Regions from separate parts of the Virgibacillus ihumii genome, predicted to be linked through region 3. Evidence: predicted binding sites of a transcription regulator. Region 3 holds the regulator's gene; each other region holds the start of a gene.
The links. Region 3 encodes LexA, which represses DNA repair genes until DNA is damaged. Its sites were predicted from a motif close to CGAACATATGTTCG; they were not measured.
Positions count from the first base shown of each region.

Region 1: a site for LexA is predicted at 1,385-1,398, ahead of HUX68_RS01415 (YolD-like family protein). Genes of this name have one in related genera too.
Region 2: a site for LexA is predicted at 2,249-2,262, ahead of HUX68_RS18845 (YhjD family protein). Genes of this name have one in related genera too.

Region 1 covers NZ_CACVAN010000001.1:290,656-296,905, forward strand. Annotated here, with positions in the region: gene HUX68_RS01405 (M3 family oligoendopeptidase) at 1-151, opposite strand, end outside; gene HUX68_RS01410 (class I SAM-dependent methyltransferase) at 297-1,007, shown strand; gene HUX68_RS01415 (YolD-like family protein) at 1,037-1,366, opposite strand; gene HUX68_RS01420 (restriction endonuclease) at 1,695-3,359, shown strand; gene HUX68_RS01425 (class F sortase) at 3,450-4,112, opposite strand; gene HUX68_RS01430 (copper amine oxidase) at 4,144-5,499, opposite strand; gene HUX68_RS01435 (anti-sigma factor) at 5,668-6,250, opposite strand, start outside.
Region 2 covers NZ_CACVAN010000001.1:3,795,963-3,802,212, forward strand. Annotated here, with positions in the region: gene HUX68_RS18830 (fatty acid--CoA ligase family protein) at 1-908, shown strand, start outside; gene HUX68_RS18835 (hypothetical protein) at 1,093-1,233, shown strand; gene HUX68_RS18840 (competence protein ComK) at 1,359-1,892, shown strand; gene HUX68_RS18845 (YhjD family protein) at 1,840-2,229, opposite strand; gene HUX68_RS18850 (TVP38/TMEM64 family protein) at 2,432-3,082, shown strand; gene lepB (signal peptidase I) at 3,139-3,690, shown strand; gene addB (helicase-exonuclease AddAB subunit AddB) at 3,780-6,250, shown strand, end outside.
Region 3 covers NZ_CACVAN010000001.1:661,280-667,529, reverse strand. Annotated here, with positions in the region: gene HUX68_RS03240 (YneF family protein) at 1-171, opposite strand, end outside; gene sirA (sporulation inhibitor of replication protein SirA) at 217-675, opposite strand; gene tkt (transketolase) at 812-2,815, opposite strand; gene HUX68_RS03225 (DUF896 domain-containing protein) at 2,963-3,196, opposite strand; gene HUX68_RS03220 (YneB family resolvase-like protein) at 3,374-4,012, opposite strand; gene lexA (transcriptional repressor LexA) at 4,293-4,916, shown strand; gene HUX68_RS03210 (YeeE/YedE family protein) at 4,972-6,216, opposite strand.

The sequences.
Region 1 (6,250 bases), 370 kb from region 3:
CTATGTCTGCTGTATCCACGGTATTTATTTTGAGCGGTAATGATTCCATCTGTCTTTTCAGCCGAGCTATTCGTTTATGTAATGCCTCGGAATCTTTCCCGCCCGGATACAATGACTCCAGATTCCAGGTTTGATTCGTCGTGTTCTTCATTTCGATTCCTCCCCCATATATCAGTAATTCTTATTATAGAGCAATTCGACTGTTTCTGTATCGTTCCTAGGACTGATTTGGGTTCATGCCCGGTGCTGTTATGGTAAAATAATCATATATTATTTTGCGTGGGAAGGTGAGTCAATTGGAGGATTCAGCAAAACATACATACGACAAACTGGCCGGTACGTATCAGAATGATATTGATGAAGCGAGTCCATATAACGCATATTACGAGCGGCCGGCGATGATGGCTGCACTGCCTGAGGATTTATCCGAGAAAAGGGTGCTTGATGCCGGATGTTCGGCAGGATGGTACCTCGCACAATTGGTGGATCGGGGTGCGGATGTTACCGGAATTGATGTGAGTTCGGAAATGGTCAAAGAAGCCCGGATACGACTGGGTGACAGGGCGACCATTCTTTGTCATGACTTGCAGAAGACATTGCCCTTTGAGGATGATTCCTTTGATGTCATCGTCAGTTCATTAACACTGCACTATTTGCAGGACTGGACGGCGACATTCAGGGAATTTAACCGCGTTTTGAAAGCAGGCGGGATCCTGCTGTTTTCAGTTCATCATCCGTTCATGGATTTTTCAAGATTTCAATGCAAGGATTATTTTGAAACGCATCTTTTAACGGATAGGTGGGAAAAGCCGAGCATCACGATTGATGTCAGTTTTTACCGCAGGCCAATGCAGGATATAATAGGGGAGACGGTGCGTTTTTTTACGTTGGATCAGCTGATTGAACCAACTCCTCAGCCAAAAATGAAGGCAATGGCTGCTAAATCCTATCAGTATCTCATGACCAATCCGCATTTTTTAATTATCAAAGCCACATCAACGAAATAAACTTACCGATGGAAGTAATCGCCCTGAGCTCACAGCACGGTTACTTCCAAAATACTGTCAAAAGAGATGTTATTTGTTGCAGAGTGCTTTAGATATAAGCTTTTCTTCTCCATATTAATTTCGCTGATTTTTCCCTTTGTTACTGCAAAATCATGTTCAGCGAAATATACGATTTCAACAGGAAGATCGTTATGGATGGCGCATTGCAGCTTCATGTCGATTTCTTCACGCTGCTGCTCATCAATGAGGGGTTTTTTCTTAAATTCCATCTCAGCAAAAATTTCCCTCAGCATCTGGACATGTTCAGGAATCATCATCGTTGAACCAATCCACTTTTTTGAACCACGATCATTAATCATATATATCACCTTCATTACGGAACGTTTGTTCGATTATAACATAACGTTCTTGGATTGTGAATTGGTTGTACAATAAGTGGGTAGGGGGTTCCATTTTATTGTGTACCATATTTGTTAATATGGAGTCATGGAAGTATTAAAATTCATTGATAATAATGAACGATTTTTAATACATTAAGTAGTAGTTCCAATTTAATTATTTAATAGCTTATGTTTATTATTATTTTTGAACAGAATATTTGGTATTATATTCGTAGGTCAATATAACTAGAAGTTTACATATTTTTTAAAAATTAACAGGTAGGCTGTTTGGAAAGGAGAATGAGGAATGGCTGGAAATATGTATCAGGTTGAAATAAAACATGACGGTTTAAACAAATATCGAATTATTAAGGGATCAGATCGTAGGGTTGTTAAACAAAAAGCACTAGCACAAGAAAGACAATGGGAAGAGATGTGGCACAAAAAATTGGAAGCAGAAAGAAAAAAAGAAGAGAGGGAAAAGGCTGCCAGAGAAAAAGAGGAGAAAAAAGCCTTAGCTATGCAATTGACAGAGGAAGCAGAACAGCAGTTACAAAATATTGAAAATACATTATCATTTACATTAACTATTGACGACAAAATTGACTGGGAATCATTGAAGGATACATCTGAGTACACTATTCCAGAGCCTGACGAACCTAACTATGTTGATATCCCAGATGAACCGGACAAAAATAGCTCAGACTATAAGCCGAAGCTCAATATACTTGACAGATTTTCTGCTAAACGTAAAGAAAATAAAATTGAGCAAATGGATAAACTTTTTGAAGAGAATTATGGGAATTGGGAACTGAAGAAGAAACAAATAATAGCTGAAAATGAAGAGGTAGACAATGGTTATAAAGAGCAGTTGCAAATATGGGAAAATGAAAAACAAGAGTTTTTACAAGAACAGGCTGAGAAAAATCATGCTATAGACATACAGAAAGAAAACTATTTAAAAAAGATCCCAACAGCAATAGTGGATTATTGTGATATGGTCTTAACTAATTCAATATACCCCAAGGAGTTTCCACAAGAATTTGATATTGATTTTAATCCGGAAAGCAAGAATTTAATTGTTGATTATTCTTTGCCAGCCCCAATTGAATTGCCAAGATTAAAAGGGGTTAAATACGTTCAATCCCGCGACGATTTTAAAGAAGCATTTCTCTCTGACTCTGTCTTCAATAAAATGTATGATAATTTATTATATCAGATTACTTTACGGTCACTTCATGAATTGTTTGAAGCAGATATAATAAGTGGAATTGATTCTATAGTATTTAATGGTTGGGTTAATTCAATAGATAAAAGCACTGGAAATGAAGTTAATTCGTGTGTGTTAAGTATACAAGCGACTAAAGAAGAGATAATGGACCTTAATCTCTCACAAGTGGATCCAAAGGCATGTTTTAAAAACTTAAAGGGAATTGGAAGCAGTAAGTTACATAGCCTTGCTCCCGTTGCGCCAATTATAAAAATCGATCGAAATGATCCCAGGTTTGTTTCCTCGTATGATTTGGGAGATGGATTGAGTGAGTCCGATAATTTGGCAGCTATGGATTGGCAGGACTTTGAACATTTAATTCGAGAGTTGTTTGATAAGGAATTTAATCAGTCTGGAGGAGAGGTTAATATTACCAGAGCAAGTAGAGATGGGGGTGTTGATGCAATTGCCTTTGACCCAGATCCTATTAGAGGTGGTAAAATAGTTATACAGGCAAAAAGATATACTAATGTTGTAGGTGTTTCCGCGGTCAGAGATTTGTATGGTACTGTATTAAACGAGGGGGCGACAAAAGGGATTTTAGTTTCAACAGCTGACTATGGACCTGATGCATATAAATTTTCTAAGGATAAGCCGATAACACTATTAAATGGAAATAATCTTCTTCATATGCTTCAAAATCATGGATATAAGGCAAAAATTGATTTGAAGGAAGCGAAAAAGGTAGTGAATGATCAGTAGTAATATATACATGGTCAAACATAAGTACAACAAATCCCGTACCACAGTTAGTTGTGATACGGGGTTTATCTCAGGACAGCGATTGATGAGCTACTTCTCTGTTTGCAATTCTGTATAAACGACTAACCGGTTTATATGACCACCCTTTGATCTGTCAAACGGACCTGTGCATGTAACAAGGTTCAGCATTCGTCTGGAAGTATACCCGAATATTTGCTTCACCGGGGCATCGTCCATCGGAAAAATTTCCTTGCCGACTACTTCAAAAACGAGTCGTTTTCCATCTTTGTTCTTGATTTTTACTTCATCACCTTTTTGTAAATCTTTCAGGTTGAAAAACACACCCGGTCCCGTTTTGTCGTCCACGTGTCCCGCAATAACAGCACTGCCCCGTTCTCCGGGTTTTGGACCCAGCTTATACCAGCCGGTAATACGGAAATTCTCCGGCACTGCCATTTGTCCGTTTTTCAGCAGCCCGACTTTTTCTACTTCTGATTCCACGTTGATTGCAGGAATTTTGATGGTTTCAGGGGTGATGCCGTATTGCTGTTTTGTTATATCTATCCCTGATGAAGCCGTATTTAATTTGTTATTATTGTTACTTACTTCGCTTCCAGAAACCTTTTGTTCATTGGTTTTTTGCACCGTATTCGAATCAACGGTATCCGTCTGACTGGAGTCTGTGCTTTGTGATTGACCACATCCGGCAATCAGCATAAGCGACAGTACAAGTATACTGATTAATATTCGCATCGCACGTCCTCCAGTCATTAGGGAATGGTTATTACTTATCATTGTTGGCAGTTTTGGACTTGGATACGGCAGTTAAACCGATCAATGCAAACAGTCCTGCACCAAGAATCCACATCCACATCATGTCATTGTTCTGTTCAGCTGGCATACCAAGGCCGGTGTTTGGCATTTCAGAAGGCATGTCGGATGCAAATTTTTCCGGGTTTTGGCTCACGATACCGGCTGACAGAAGTTTGGCTGCTCCGTACATATGACCATAGGCATCACGTGCTTGTGTGAATGCTTCCTTATAAGAACCTTCCACATAGCTTTCGAACGATCCAATCAGTTGGTTTACGTGCTTCTGTAAACCTTTAGCAAGAACAGACGCTTCCACATTTCCGCCAGTTGCTTTTTGAATAAAGGCGGAAAAATCTTCTCGATACATTTTCAGGTTATCCAGTGCTTTTTGTTTAGCCTGTTCGTTTTCTTTTGCTGTTGCATTAACATAATCGACAAAATAGCCGATGTGTTCAGACCACATTTTATCAAATGCCTGGCCTGCTTCCTCACCATATACCGATGTAATCGCGCTTGCCAGGTCATCCGTGTTGCCGCTCAATGCTTTCGTTGATGCCTTGAAATCAGGTGCACCCTGAATTCCATTTTGCATGGCAATTGTTGCCAGTCCGGCATGCTCGGAAAGCAGTTTACTCAATGTAGCGCGCAAATTGGCTGCCGGTGTAACGGCCATTGTGTTGTTAAATTTGTCCGGGAACTGATCCACTATGGCAGATGAAAGTCCTTTTGCCACCATATGCATATGGGCAATTGCTTCGCGTTCATGCTGGTAAGCTTTTTGATAATTTTCAGCTACATAGCTGTCAAATGCTCCAATCAATTGGTTAACATGCATTTGCAGACTTTCTGCCAGTGATCCTGCTTCCAAACGTTGACCAGTTGCTTTTTCAAGGAACTGGGAGAAGTCTTTCCGGTACTGGGAAAGTTCATCCAGCGCTTTTTGTTTTGCTTGTTTGTCACCCTCTGCCGTTGCATTGACGTAATCAACGAAATACCCAATATGTTCGGACCACATTTTCTGGAATGCTTTACCGGCGTCATCACCATATACCGATGCAATCGCATTGCTTAAATCTTTCGTGTTTGCTTTCAGTGCGGAAACGGATGCTTTGAAATCCTCCGTTCCAGCTGCTCCATTGCGCATAGCTTCAATTGCCAAAAATGCATGTTCACTTAACAGGTGTCCCAGGTTTGCCCTTAAGTCCACTGCTGCCGTATCAACAGATGGCTGACTGTCCATGGTTTCCGCATTTACCAGACCTCCATTTGCCGAAAATAATAATGCTGCACTTAATGGTACGGTTACTGCTGCCTTTTTCCAATTCATGAAAACTTCACTCCTTTTTTTATTTTCTACTAGGCTAACGGAGCAAATTTCAGTTTGGATCATTTTTTTTCGAAAAAAATCATAAAAAATCCGGAATGCACTGTTATACGTGCATTCCGGAAATTAATTTTTGGGAAATTGCGATATTCAAACGGACGTTTCCGTTATTTATAATGGGGAACTCAGTAAAATCTCCCCGTGTGGTTTTTGACTGTTTGCATTTGGTTCTTTGGTAACCGCTATGGTATCCCAATTATGCTCGCCTTTATAATCAATAGCATGGAAAACACTGCCGGAGCCATCATTATCCGGGACGAAATTTCCTGCCCGATATGGTTTGCCGTCATCGAGCACCCATACCTGATAGGTTTCCTTTCCTTCAAGCTGTGGCAAATCATTGGCTTGCAGAATCAGATTCAATCCATCATTTTGGTTTACCATCATCGCAGTTGCCTGGCCATTAAATCCTTCTGACGCCTGCAGTGCCATCATAGCCTGCACATTTTCCAGATTTATCGTGTTATCTGGATTAGGTTCCTGCTCATTACTTTGCGTTGATATATAAATCGCTGCCGCGCCATTTCCAACAAGTGATATTGTCAACAGTGCAGCCATGGCAGGTTTCAGCCATTTGTTCCGGCCATGTTTAGGTGTGTCATATTTGGTTGGGAGAGGCGTAACGTTTTCCTCTGTGTTTGCAGGAGTTTCTTCTTCCTTTAATACGTTGGAAAGCACACGTTGTTTCATTCCA
Region 2 (6,250 bases), 3.1 Mb from region 3:
TTATTGCTGCACTGCCAATGTTCCATGTGTTCTGTTTAACGGTGTCATTGAATGCTCCGCTGATGAATGGTGGCACTATACTGATTATGCCGAAGTTCTCACCACAGGAAGTTTTCAAGGTTGCTTCCGAGCAAAAAGCGACTATTTTTGCCGGTGTGCCGACCATGTATAATTATTTGCTGCAAAGCGCTGCTGATCATACCGTTGATTTTTCGGGGATCCGGCTTTGTATCTCCGGTGGTTCATCCATGCCGGTAGCTCTTTTGAAAAATTTCGAAGAGGTGTTTAATGTTCGTGTTTCGGAAGGGTACGGTCTGTCTGAAGCAGCACCAGTTACCTGTTTTAATCCGTTGGACCGGCCAAGAAAGCCTGGTTCGATTGGTCAAAGCATTCTGAATGTGGAAAATAGGGTCATGAATGAGTTTGGCGAAGAGGCAGAGGTTGGAGAAGTCGGGGAGCTTGCCGTTCGCGGGCCAAATGTCATGAAAGGTTATTACAAACTGCCGGAGGAAACGGAAATGGCTTTGCGGGATGGCTGGCTCTATACCGGTGATATGGCGCGAATGGATAATGAAGGCTATTTTTATATTGTTGACCGGAAAAAGGATATGATTCTTGTTGGCGGCTATAATGTGTATCCGCGTGAAGTGGAGGAAGTATTGTATGAACATCCAGGTATTGCTGAAGCGGCTGTTATCGGTGCTCCGCATCCCGATACAGGTGAATCAGTGAAATGCTTTGTCGTCACGAAAGATTCGACGCTGACAGAGGATGTTTTATTGGAGTTTTGCAATGCACATCTGGCTAAATACAAAATTCCATCCAGTATTGAGTTTTTGGATGAATTGCCAAAAAATACAACCGGAAAAATTTTGCGGAAAGTTCTTCGTGACAAAGTGAACCAATAATTCAGTACGATACTTTTTCCTAATACAGCTTGTTTTTTTAAGTCCGATTCGCCAATGAACCGGACTTAAAATTTGTGTTCATTTTGCTGATTTCTACGCTTTCGGAGAATACTGCAATAAAGGCATTACTGCATAAAAACAACCCAGTTCTGGCATACTGCTAATAAAAAGGATGGTGTTCAATATGGAAAGGGAGCGAAATATGCCGGAATTGGCGACGTTTACGTTGTTGAACCCTGACTTTCATGCACGGGTTGATCAGACCGTCGGTGAAACGTCGGACAATGCGAATGTTGAAAACGAAAATAAATCGACAGATCCGTAATTTAGGCCAATGTAAGTAAAAATAGTGTTGAAAATTACAAAAATAGATACCATTTTTGTGAAAAATTTGGTAAATTAGTAGTAGGCCTTTTTCTTTTCCTGAAATATGGAAAGGATGTTAACCAAATGACTGATTTAGTGTTTAACGATTTCTATACTCCAACACACGAAGTTACCCCTCTTACAATGGCCGTTTTGACACAGTTTGATCAAAACGGGAATACCAATACGTGTGTGCTTGAGGAACAGACTGAATCTATTGTTCCGTTCTCTCCCAGCAAAATTATTGACAATGCGTGCAAATTTTTCGGGTCCAGTCTGCGGGGCAGACAGGACGGGACAAGAGACATCTGTGGGATTACACATAAGGCTCCGATAGCTGTTGACCCTTCCAGCGGCATGTATTTTTTCCCGACAACTTCACCCGCAAGCTCCAAATGTTCATGGGTTGCCCATTCTCATATTGATCAGGTAACCCAAGTGGATAACAGCCATACGGAAGTACTTTTCAAAAATGGCAAACGGATAATGATTCCTGTCTCTTACGGCTCCATGCTGAACCAAATACAACGCACCGCGCAATTCCGTTACTTGCTGGATAACCGGATCAAGTATTTGCTGAAACAGAATGCTGATATGGTGGCAGAGCCTTTTGCATAAGCTCCTGGATAATGACTTCCACCTTTTTGCGAATAGCCGGATTGAAATAATTCCGTTTTTCTTCACGCCCATTGCACAAAAACAGGAAAGATGAAAATGAATCATTTTTATTTAATGTAAGAACTTTGAGTTTGTGTTTTTGCATACTTTTCCGCAGCTGCCTGCGTTCATTCGCTGCTTCCGTATTCATTTTTTCCAGAAGCTCCATGTATGGCTCCTTTATTTTAAACGATCCATTTTGGATATGCTGAATATCCTGCTGTATGACAACCATTGCCATCGAAAGAAACAGAAAGCGTGACGCCAACTGGAATTCTTCTTCACTGAGATAGCGCATGATGACCCCTCCAAATTATCGAACGTTTGTTCTTTTATTTATTATATGACAAAGCAGCCGAAAAATACAATAAAATGTTTGAGAAGAGAAAGAGGCCGAATTAAAAATGCTATGCAGAAAGTGAGGTTTACTTTAAAATAAAAGGAGACAAACTAGACAATGAAGTATTTAAATGTTCGAGAGGAATAGGGGACTTTGGCGAATGTATTTGTTTAATCTCAGCATAGCTAATTGGAGAAGATTATTGGAAGAAGACAAATTTGATGAATATATTATGCAGTTACTGAACCAGTATGAAAGCCTTGGACCGATTCCGGGTATTTTGCTTCCATTTCTGGAGTCATTTCTGCCATTCCTGCCGCTGCTTGTGTTTGTGGCCGCCAATGCCGCAGCATATGGTTTGCTTGAAGGTTTTCTATTATCATGGGCAGGCTCGAGTGTAGGATCAATTCTAGTATTTTTGCTAGTCCGAAGACTTGGAGATAAACGGGTGTTCAAAGGGATACGCAAAAACAAACAGGTTCGTAAAGTCACTGCCTGGGTGGAGCGGCATGGCTTCGGTCCGCTGTTTTTGCTGATGTGTTTTCCGTTCTCCCCTTCATCGGTTATTAATGTTGTTTCCGGGTTGTCGAAAATAAGCAAACAGCAATTTATTCTGGCTGTTTTACTTGGGAAATCGGTGATGATCTTTTCCATCTCCTATGTTGGATCAAGCATCATGGAATTTGCCAAAGAGCCGGTGAAGACCATTATTGTTGGTGTCTGTATTACATTGTTCTGGGTGATTGGGAAGTATATTGAAAAAAGATTACAGCGCAAAGCCTTGATTAAAGAGATTTCCGACCAGGATTAATTTTATATCGAATTGGGTATGATGGACAATGAGAAATGATTCTGGAGGAAAAGAATATGATAAAAAAGTTTTTTTTAAGAATCATACCTGTTGTGATTCTGGCGGCCGCACTTGCTTTTGTATTCAGGTCTTATCTGTTCGCCAGTTATGTAGTGGAAGGTGAATCGATGGAGCCTACTTTATATGATGGGAATATGATGATGGTAAATAAAGTTGCCTATGATTTGGCTGATGTTGATCGTTTTGACGTTATCGTATTTCATGCAACAAAGCAAACAGATTATGTGAAACGTGTTATTGGTCTGCCTGGTGACAAAATCGTCTACAAAAACGATAAACTTTATGTAAATGGCAAATATGTCGAAGAAGAATTTCTGGAACCGTTTAAAAAAGTCAGTGATGACAAACCATACACAAAAGATTTTACATTAGTGGAAACCACCGGAAAAACAACTGTACCTGAGGGAAAGCTGTTTGTCATGGGGGATAACCGTGATAACAGTCTGGACAGTCGTAAATTCGGTTTTGTGTCGATGGACAGGCTTGTCGGTAAAGTGGACATTACATACTGGCCGGTCTCCCAATTGGAACTATCGTTTGCCAACTGACGTAAATAGCTATAAGAAAGCCTCTGTCTCTGCTAAAATAGGGATAGAGGTTTTTTCGTGTGAAATATTTTTGAAGGAGAGGGGAACCTATGGGACTGCGATTTTTGCTTGGCCGAGCCGGTACGGGGAAAAGCGGCCGGATTTTGGATGAAATAACAGAAAAATTAACGGATAACCCGCATGGCGCATCCATTTTTTATATCGTGCCTGATCAGATGACGTTTCAGCAGGAGTATGCGCTATTCCGGGAAAATGATATCCACGGGAGTATCCGTGCCCAGGTCGTGAGCTTTTCGCGTCTCGCCTGGCGTGTGCTGCAGGAAACCGGTGGCGGGACACGACAGTTTATCAGTTCGGTCGGGATTCAAATGATGCTCCGTAAAATTATTGAGGAAAAAGAATCCGAATGGCATATATTTCAAAAAGCATTGGAGAAGCAGGGGTTTCTGCAGCAGCTGGAAGCGATGATAACTGAATTTAAGCGTTATCGTATCACGCCTGATATGCTGGATGAGCAGATTGAACAGATCAATCAGTTTGTGCACAAAGAGTCCGGCGAGGCTGCGTTAACCGGTAAATTGCAGGATCTTGTTTACATATATGAACGCCTGACGAGTGTGTTGAAGGATAATTACATTGACAGTGAAGACCAGCTGCAGCTGCTTGCTGATAAAATATGCGACGCTTCTGTCCTTGAAGGTGCAGACATTTATTTGGATGGGTTCCATAGATTTTCACCTAAGGAGCTCCTTGTAGTGGAGGAACTGTTAGAGAAGTGCCGTTCAGTAACGGTGGCCCTGACTACCGATATTCCTGATGCAGAGGGTGTTTCAGAGCTGGATCTGTTTTATCAGACGAAGGAAACATATCAAAATCTCAGGGCAATTGCACAGGAAAATGGAATCAGCATAGACAATCCGGTGTTAATGGATACGAAACATGGAAAGTTCAGAAACCGTCCGTACTTTCAGCATTTGGAACAAAATTTTGATGTACGTCCAGCCCCGGAATACAGTGGAAAGGTTCCGATACAGATCGCCGAAGCGGTACACCCGAGAGCAGAGGTGGAAGGTGCAGCCCAAGAGATACTGCGGCTTGTCCGGGAAGAAAACTACCAGTTCCGTGATATGGCGGTGTTTATCCGGCAAACCGATATCTACCATGATCTGATTGCGACAATTTTCAATGATTATGAGATTCCGGTGTTTATTGATGAACGACGAACAATGATGAATCATGCCCTAATTGAGCTGATTCGCTCTGTTTTGGATATTGTGGAAGGAAACTGGCGCTATGATGCGGTTTTCCGGGTGCTGAAGACCGGATACATTCCAGCGGACGACCGGAAATATCCGCTTACGGCCGATGCGATTGATGAACTGGAAAACTATGTACTTGAGTATGGTATCCGTTCCCGCGAGCGATGGATGAGTGAGCAGGAATGGCTGTTTCAGCGTTTTCGGGGATTTGACCAAACGGCACAGACCGACATGGAAAAAGAAACGCAAAAACGGATTAATGCATACCGGAATCAGGTGGTGCAGGCGCTCCAGCCAATTGACGGGGAAATCAGAGAGGCCGCAACCGTTCAGGAACTGTGCGAAACCGTTTATCTGTTCATGGAAAAATTAAAGATTCCACAGCAACTGGAAAAAATGCGGGAAACCTATGATGACGCAGGTCAGATTGAAAAGGCACGTGAACAGGACCAGGTATGGAATGCGGTGATTCAGCTGTTTGATGAAATGGTGGAAATGGCGGGAGATGAGCCGATGTCACTGGAAACCTTCCGTGCTGCTCTTGACGCCGGATTTGACTCGCTGACATTTGCCCATGTTCCACCAAGCATGGATCATGTTATTGCCGGTACGATTGACCGTTCCCGGATCAGTGGCATGAAATGTGCTTTTTTGCTTGGGGTAAATGATGGTACATGGCCAATGAAACCGCAGTCTGACGGAATTATTAATGAACTGGAGCGTGAACTGCTCGCCGGTCATGGGGTCCAGCTGGCAGAATCAAGCAAACGACAACTGCTTGATGACTGGTTTTATATGTACATTGCCTTTACCGCGGCGAGTGATTATTTATGGATCAGCTATCCGTTAAGTGATGAAGAAGGTAAAACGAAAATGCCATCCCAGTTAGTTAAACGGATGGAGGATTTATTTCCCGTGACAGGTAATCATCTGCTATTGCAGGATCCGGATGAATTGATGGAAGCAGACCGGTTTATTACAACCCCTGTTAAAACAAGGTCAGCTTTAACAGCACAATTGGCTCGAAGCAGAAAAGGGTATCCGGTTAAACCTGTCTGGTGGCACGTTTTGAACTGGTATATTCATAATCATCCGAAATACGGTACGACCTATATGATTCTGCAAAGTCTGTATTACCGGAATAGGCCGGTTAATTTAACGAAAGAGACGACCGAGGAACTGTTTCCAAAACAGGTGAAGGCAAGCGTTTCAAGATTGGAAACGTATTACCGTTGTTCGTATCAGCATTTTGCCAAATACAGCCTGAAACTTGATGAGCGGAAAACGTATAAACTGGATGC
Region 3 (6,250 bases):
TTGTGATGGCTTCTGGCCCATCTGCATCATTAATGTACGAAGCATCTGTTCATTAATTGGTGGGTTTTTCTTCAAATAGTTCATCATATATTTTCGTGCGATGAAGAATCCAAGCGCAACACCGGCAATTAATGCAACGACAGCTATTAGTACAACCCAAATTACATCCATAGCAAACTTTCCTCCTTCGTGTTGTCCCTCATACAGTATAGTAAATCAAAGATAAGAATACAATACTTGTTCAGTCTTGTCCCTTTTTCTTTGAATTACCGGAGATAACCAACCGTAATGATCCACATTATTACTCATAATAAATAACACCGGCTGAAATAGTCGGAGTGCCGGAAACAGCAAATTTTCGGCATCATGCAATATCTCACTACGAAAGTTTATATGTTTTTGATGAATATGTAAAGAAATATATTGCATATCTTTCCAAATTTCCACGTTGCTTTCCTGCCAGCTCACATGTACATTATCAGATTTGTTGTGTGAAAGATGGGCAATCAGCTCTTTCTTAGGAAAAGGGTTTGTTATAAATTCAAACTGATTTTTTAGGTCTTCCCGGTTTTCTTCTATTTGATACGCTCTTAAAAAACGGTAAAGGATATGACTTTTATGAAAAAAATGATGCGCAAATTCTTCTTTTATCCAGTAAATGCTGTATTGATTCAACAAAATCCCTCCTCATTTACTTTCTATTATACGCATTTCATTTTTAAATTTTGTCATAACCCGTAGCAAATAAGCACTAGTTTTGTCAAAATATAAAAGATGACCTCCCTGAAGGAAGGCCATCCTGCAATATAGCTTAGTCTACATATGATTCGACTTGCTGCACTACATTTTCAACGGTGAAACCATATTCTTCCACCACTTTGTCACCTTTAGCTGAAGCACCGAATGTATCAATGCCAATCACTTTTCCGTTTTCACCAACATAACGTTCCCATCCAAATGGTGATGCCATTTCGATCGCAACACGATTCTTCACTTTCGGCAAAATCACATTGTTTTTATATGCCTGATCCTGGCTGTTAAAACGATCCCAGGACGGCATGCTGATAACATTCACATCAATACCTTTTTCTTTCAGTGCATCTTTTGCTTTGACAGCAAGCTGCACTTCAGAACCAGTCGCAAGTAGTAATGCATCAGGTGTTTCTTTATCTGATTTACTTACAACATAAGCACCTTTTTTGACACCTTCATATGCATTTTCCTGTGTACCTTTCAGTGTAGGCAGTCCCTGTCTGGTCAGTACCAGGGCCGTCGGCTTGTCTTCTGCCTCAAGTGCAAGTCTCCAGGCTGCCTGTACTTCATTTCCATCTGCAGGACGAATCAATGACAGGCCAGGCATTGCCCGGAGTGACGCCAACTGTTCGATTGGTTCGTGAGTTGGACCATCTTCCCCTACTGCAATCGAATCGTGTGTAAACACGTACGTCACTGGTGTATTCATAATTGCCGATAGACGAATTGCCGGGCGCATGTAGTCACTGAATACAAAGAAAGTACCGGCATATACTTTTAATCCGCCATGCAATGCCATTCCATTGGTTGCGGCAGCCATAGCAAATTCACGAACACCAAACCAGATGTTCTTACCTGCGTGATTTTGCAACGAAAAGTCTTCTTCATTTTTAACCGTTGTTTTGTTGGAACCTGCCAAATCTGCACTGCCCCCAAAGAAATACGGAACAGCTTTGGAAATTTCATTGAGTACCTCTCCTGAAGTGGCTCTGGTTGCTGCAGAATCTTTCCCGGCCTCATAGACGGGAAGATTTTCGTTCCAGTTTTCCGGCAGTTCACCTTTCATCGCAAGTTCCAGTTCCCTCGCAGCGTCGGGATATTTTTCTTTATAGGAAGCAAATAGAGCATTCCAATTATCCTCAGCGTCTGCTCCATCTTTTCCGATTTTTTCATTAAAGTCAGCATATACTTCTTCCGGCACATGAAAATCATCATGTGTCCATTTATAATATTCTTTTGTCAATTTTACTTCATCCGCACCAAGTGGAGCACCATGTGAAGCAGCAGAAGCCGATTTGTTTGGCGAACCATAGCCAATAACCGTTTTAACCTCGATTAACGTAGGTTGTTCCGTGTTTTCTTTTGCCTCTTTAATCGCATTGCGGATTTCCGTCAGATTATTACCATCTTCTACGCGAATAACCTGCCAGCCATATGCCTTGAAGCGGCTTTCCGTATCGTCGGAAAATGCACGATCCAAGTCACCGTCAAGCGAAATGTCATTGGAATCATACAACGCGATGAGTTTACCTAACCCCAAATGGCCTGCAAGGGATGCAGACTCATGTGAAATACCTTCCATCAGATCGCCGTCACTCACAATTGCGTACGTGTAATGGTCGACAATGTTGATATCCTCTTTATTATAAAGGGAAGCTAAGTGTGTCTCGGCCATCGCCATCCCTACTGACATAGCAAGTCCTTGTCCAAGTGGTCCTGTGGTTGCCTCTACACCATCTGTGTGATGAACCTCCGGGTGTCCTGGTGTTCTAGAGCCCCACTGACGGAATGATTTTAAATCATCAATCGTTACGTCATAACCGGACAGATGCAATAAACCGTATTGCAGCATGGAGCCATGACCAGCCGATAATACAAAACGGTCACGGTTAAACCATTTGGAGTTTTTCGGATTGTGGGTCATAAAGTCGGTCCATAACGTATAGGCCATAGGGGCAGCCCCCATCGGCAAGCCCGGGTGACCTGAATTGGCATTTTCAATAGCATCAATTGCCAAGGTACGAATTGTATTAATCGATAGTTGTTCTGTGTTCTGTGACAATGAAATTCCCCTTTCCGATTCAATTCTTGTTTGTATCCTTTTTTATTCTATAACGAAAACATACTCGTAACAAGTTTTTTCAGGAGCCCATTGATATATATGCTACGTCAAATCCGGAGCACCATTGGGACAATTACCAATAACCAATCAATGCTTTTTATTACGTTCCTGTAAATCCCGCACTTTTTTTGGTGTGACATCATTGCCTTCGCGGTCCATCACAGTCATCGACTTGAATTGATTTTTAAATGATTTGCGGACATTCTTCAAATATTCCTGTCTTAACTCTTTTTGTTCCGCTTTTTCAGCGTCAGTCAGTCCTGATTCTTTTGATTTTTTAGCAAGCTCATTTATACGATTCAATTTTTCTTTTGAAATCATGCAAACCCTCCTGGTCACTGCATATTGGATAAGCCCGGCATTCAACCCAAATTTGTAATGAGTGCCGAAGTCTTCCTTAATAAGGTATTGTTTCATTTATAATATCTGACATTAGAAAAAAGGCAAGAACATATTGGTGTTCCTGCCTCTCAATACTACCTTTTATATAGAGCAGATTCAAGAATTTACGTATTCCTGATATCTGCGATGAACTGTTGCTTTAGAAACGGAATAACCTAAATTATTAAGCCTGCGGGTTATTTCTTCGAAGGTCATTTCATTCTGTCTTAATTGAACGACTTCTTCAATTGGGAACACTACCCTTTCACGGCCGGGTGCCTGATTACGGTTGGTTAAATTTTGACCCGGATTAAAACCATCACGGACTGCCCGTTTCATACCGCGCCTGATTTTAGCATTTTGAAGTTTACGTTGATACTCTTCGACGATGCCGACAATTTGCAATACCATGGAATCAGATTCTGAAACTTCCACTTCTCCACCGTGTAAACTTGTATATATAGGCACTTTTAATTTCTGTAATTGATGAAATAGTGCAATTTTGGTATTTCCTCTGCCCAGTCTTGTTTCATCCTGTATCAGCAATATATCTGCTTGTCCATCTGAAAAATAATCAAGCATTTCAAAAATACCTTCTCTGTCAATCTCATAGCCGCTTTCCTGTTCTTCAATAGCTGTTATGATCGTAAAATTATTCCTGTTTGCCAATTTTATCAGTTCTTCCTTTTGTCTGGCTAAGGAGGTTTCCTGTGCCTTCTTGTTGGTACTTACCCTGCAATATATGACTGCTCTCATTGGAATAACTCCTTGTATTATGCACTTGTAACCATTGTAAAATATAAAAACACCAGCGCCAATGCAAAAGCAACTATATAAAATACATCTGTCTTCGTAATCTTTTCAAACATATTTATCAGTCCCTTCATCGTAAATTTAGAACCTCTGTTCGCATCTCTATATTTCATTATATACGAACAAATGATCTTGTCAACCTTTTTTCGAACGAATGTTTGCTTTCCCTAAATTTTAATGATAAACTATCATTAATAAATACTATGCGCGAGGTGTTTAATAGATGAACAAACTATCCAAGAGGCAGCAGGCAATACTCGACTATATAAAGGAACAGGTAAAAGAAAAAGGATATCCACCTTCCGTTCGTGAAATTGCAGTAGCTGTGGGACTTGCATCCAGTTCGACAGTACATGGCCATTTAGCCAGACTTGAAAGCAAGGGATTTATCAGAAGGGATCCAACAAAACCAAGAGCAATCGAAGTCTTGGATCTATCCGAAGATATGAACATACCGCAGGAAGAAGCACGCTATGCGCCAGTAATAGGTAAAGTAACAGCTGGTTTACCGATTACTGCTGTGGAAAATATTGAGGAATTTGTACCGCTGCCCAGTTCAAGTGCCGGACCAGATGACAATTTATTTGTTCTGGTCATAGAAGGTGAAAGTATGATTGAAGCTGGTATTTTGGATGGTGACATGGTGATTGTAAAACAGCAGAACACAGCACAAAATGGAGATATTGTTGTTGCCATGACGGAGGAGGACGAAGCAACGGTTAAACGATTCTTTAAGGAAAAGAACCATATTCGTCTGCAGCCGGAGAATGCTACAATGGACCCGCTCATCTATCCAAATGTAACAATACTTGGCAAGGTAATTGGATTATACCGAAATATTCACTAATTAAGAAAGCATCCGTCATTTTACTGCTGACGGATGCTTTTTCGTATCTATTAAACTAGCAAAATGTGTCTTTCGGCTTTGGTACCGACATGCCAAACAACGGTCGTAAATAAAGCGCGAGGAAAGTACCGGCAAGTGCCATAATCATCCAAACCCAACCATGAAGGCTGAATGAAGCAATCCCGCCAAAATACGCACCGATATTACATCCAAAGGCAATCCTTGAACCATACCCCATCAGGATACCGCCAATTACCGCAGCTGAAATTCGTTTCAATCCAATCTTTCTAAGCGTAAAAATACCTCCGGCAGTTGAAGCCAAAAAGGCGCCAAGAATAACGCCAAAGTCCAGGACACTTGTTGAGTGCATAAGAACAGATTGATCCAATGAAGCGGCACGTTCGCCGGACCAATAAACCCATTCGGTGACATCGATGCCGAAGAACATTGCTATTTTGGACCCCCACAGAGCAAAAGCAGATGTAACACCCCAAGGGGTACCTCTTACCAATAACGTTAATGCATTAAAAACCGCTAATAGAATTGCCGCAACCCATAACGGCCACGATCCACGCAGTATTCGAACCCAGCCTTTTTCACTTGGCACCGGCTTTATAACAGGTGGTGTTCGTTTTTTGTCAAAATAGTATGCAGCCCCGAAAATCAATCCAAAAAGAATGATCTGTACAGCCCAGGCACCAACATACCCCAAATCCGTACTGGTTGCCAGTGAAATTGCCGGAAATGATGGTGTTTCATTAACCCAAAAATTCCAATGCCATGCTCCCAGCACAGAACCAACAATAAATGCAAGCAGTGTTACGAACATTGCAGTACGACCTCCGCCAACCGCATATAGTGTTCCGGATGCACATCCACCGCCAAGCTGCATGCCTATTCCAAATATAAAAGCACCTACAACAACACTCGTTCCAACAGGGGAAACATATCCTGATGGGTCATTTCCGAAAAATCCTAATCCCATTGATAATATAGGAGCGAATAATGTACAGGCAACAGCCATCATAATCATGTGCGCACGCATTGCCTGCCCATTGCCAACTGACATTAGCCTTCTGAAAGCCGAGGTAAAACCAAAACGGGCATGAAATAGAGTAATACCCAAAAGCAGCCCGACCCACATTGTCATTGTATTCTTAAGCCCTGCAGTAGTCATAATTGCATAACTTAATAGTGCGATAATCATTATTCCGATTGTAATCTTCGTTTTTTGGGGAGACGGCAGAGATGGATGCTTCTCTCCACTCGCATCTTTCATGACATTACTTGGAATCGCCATAATTATAGCCTCCATTTCTCATAAATTTACTCGG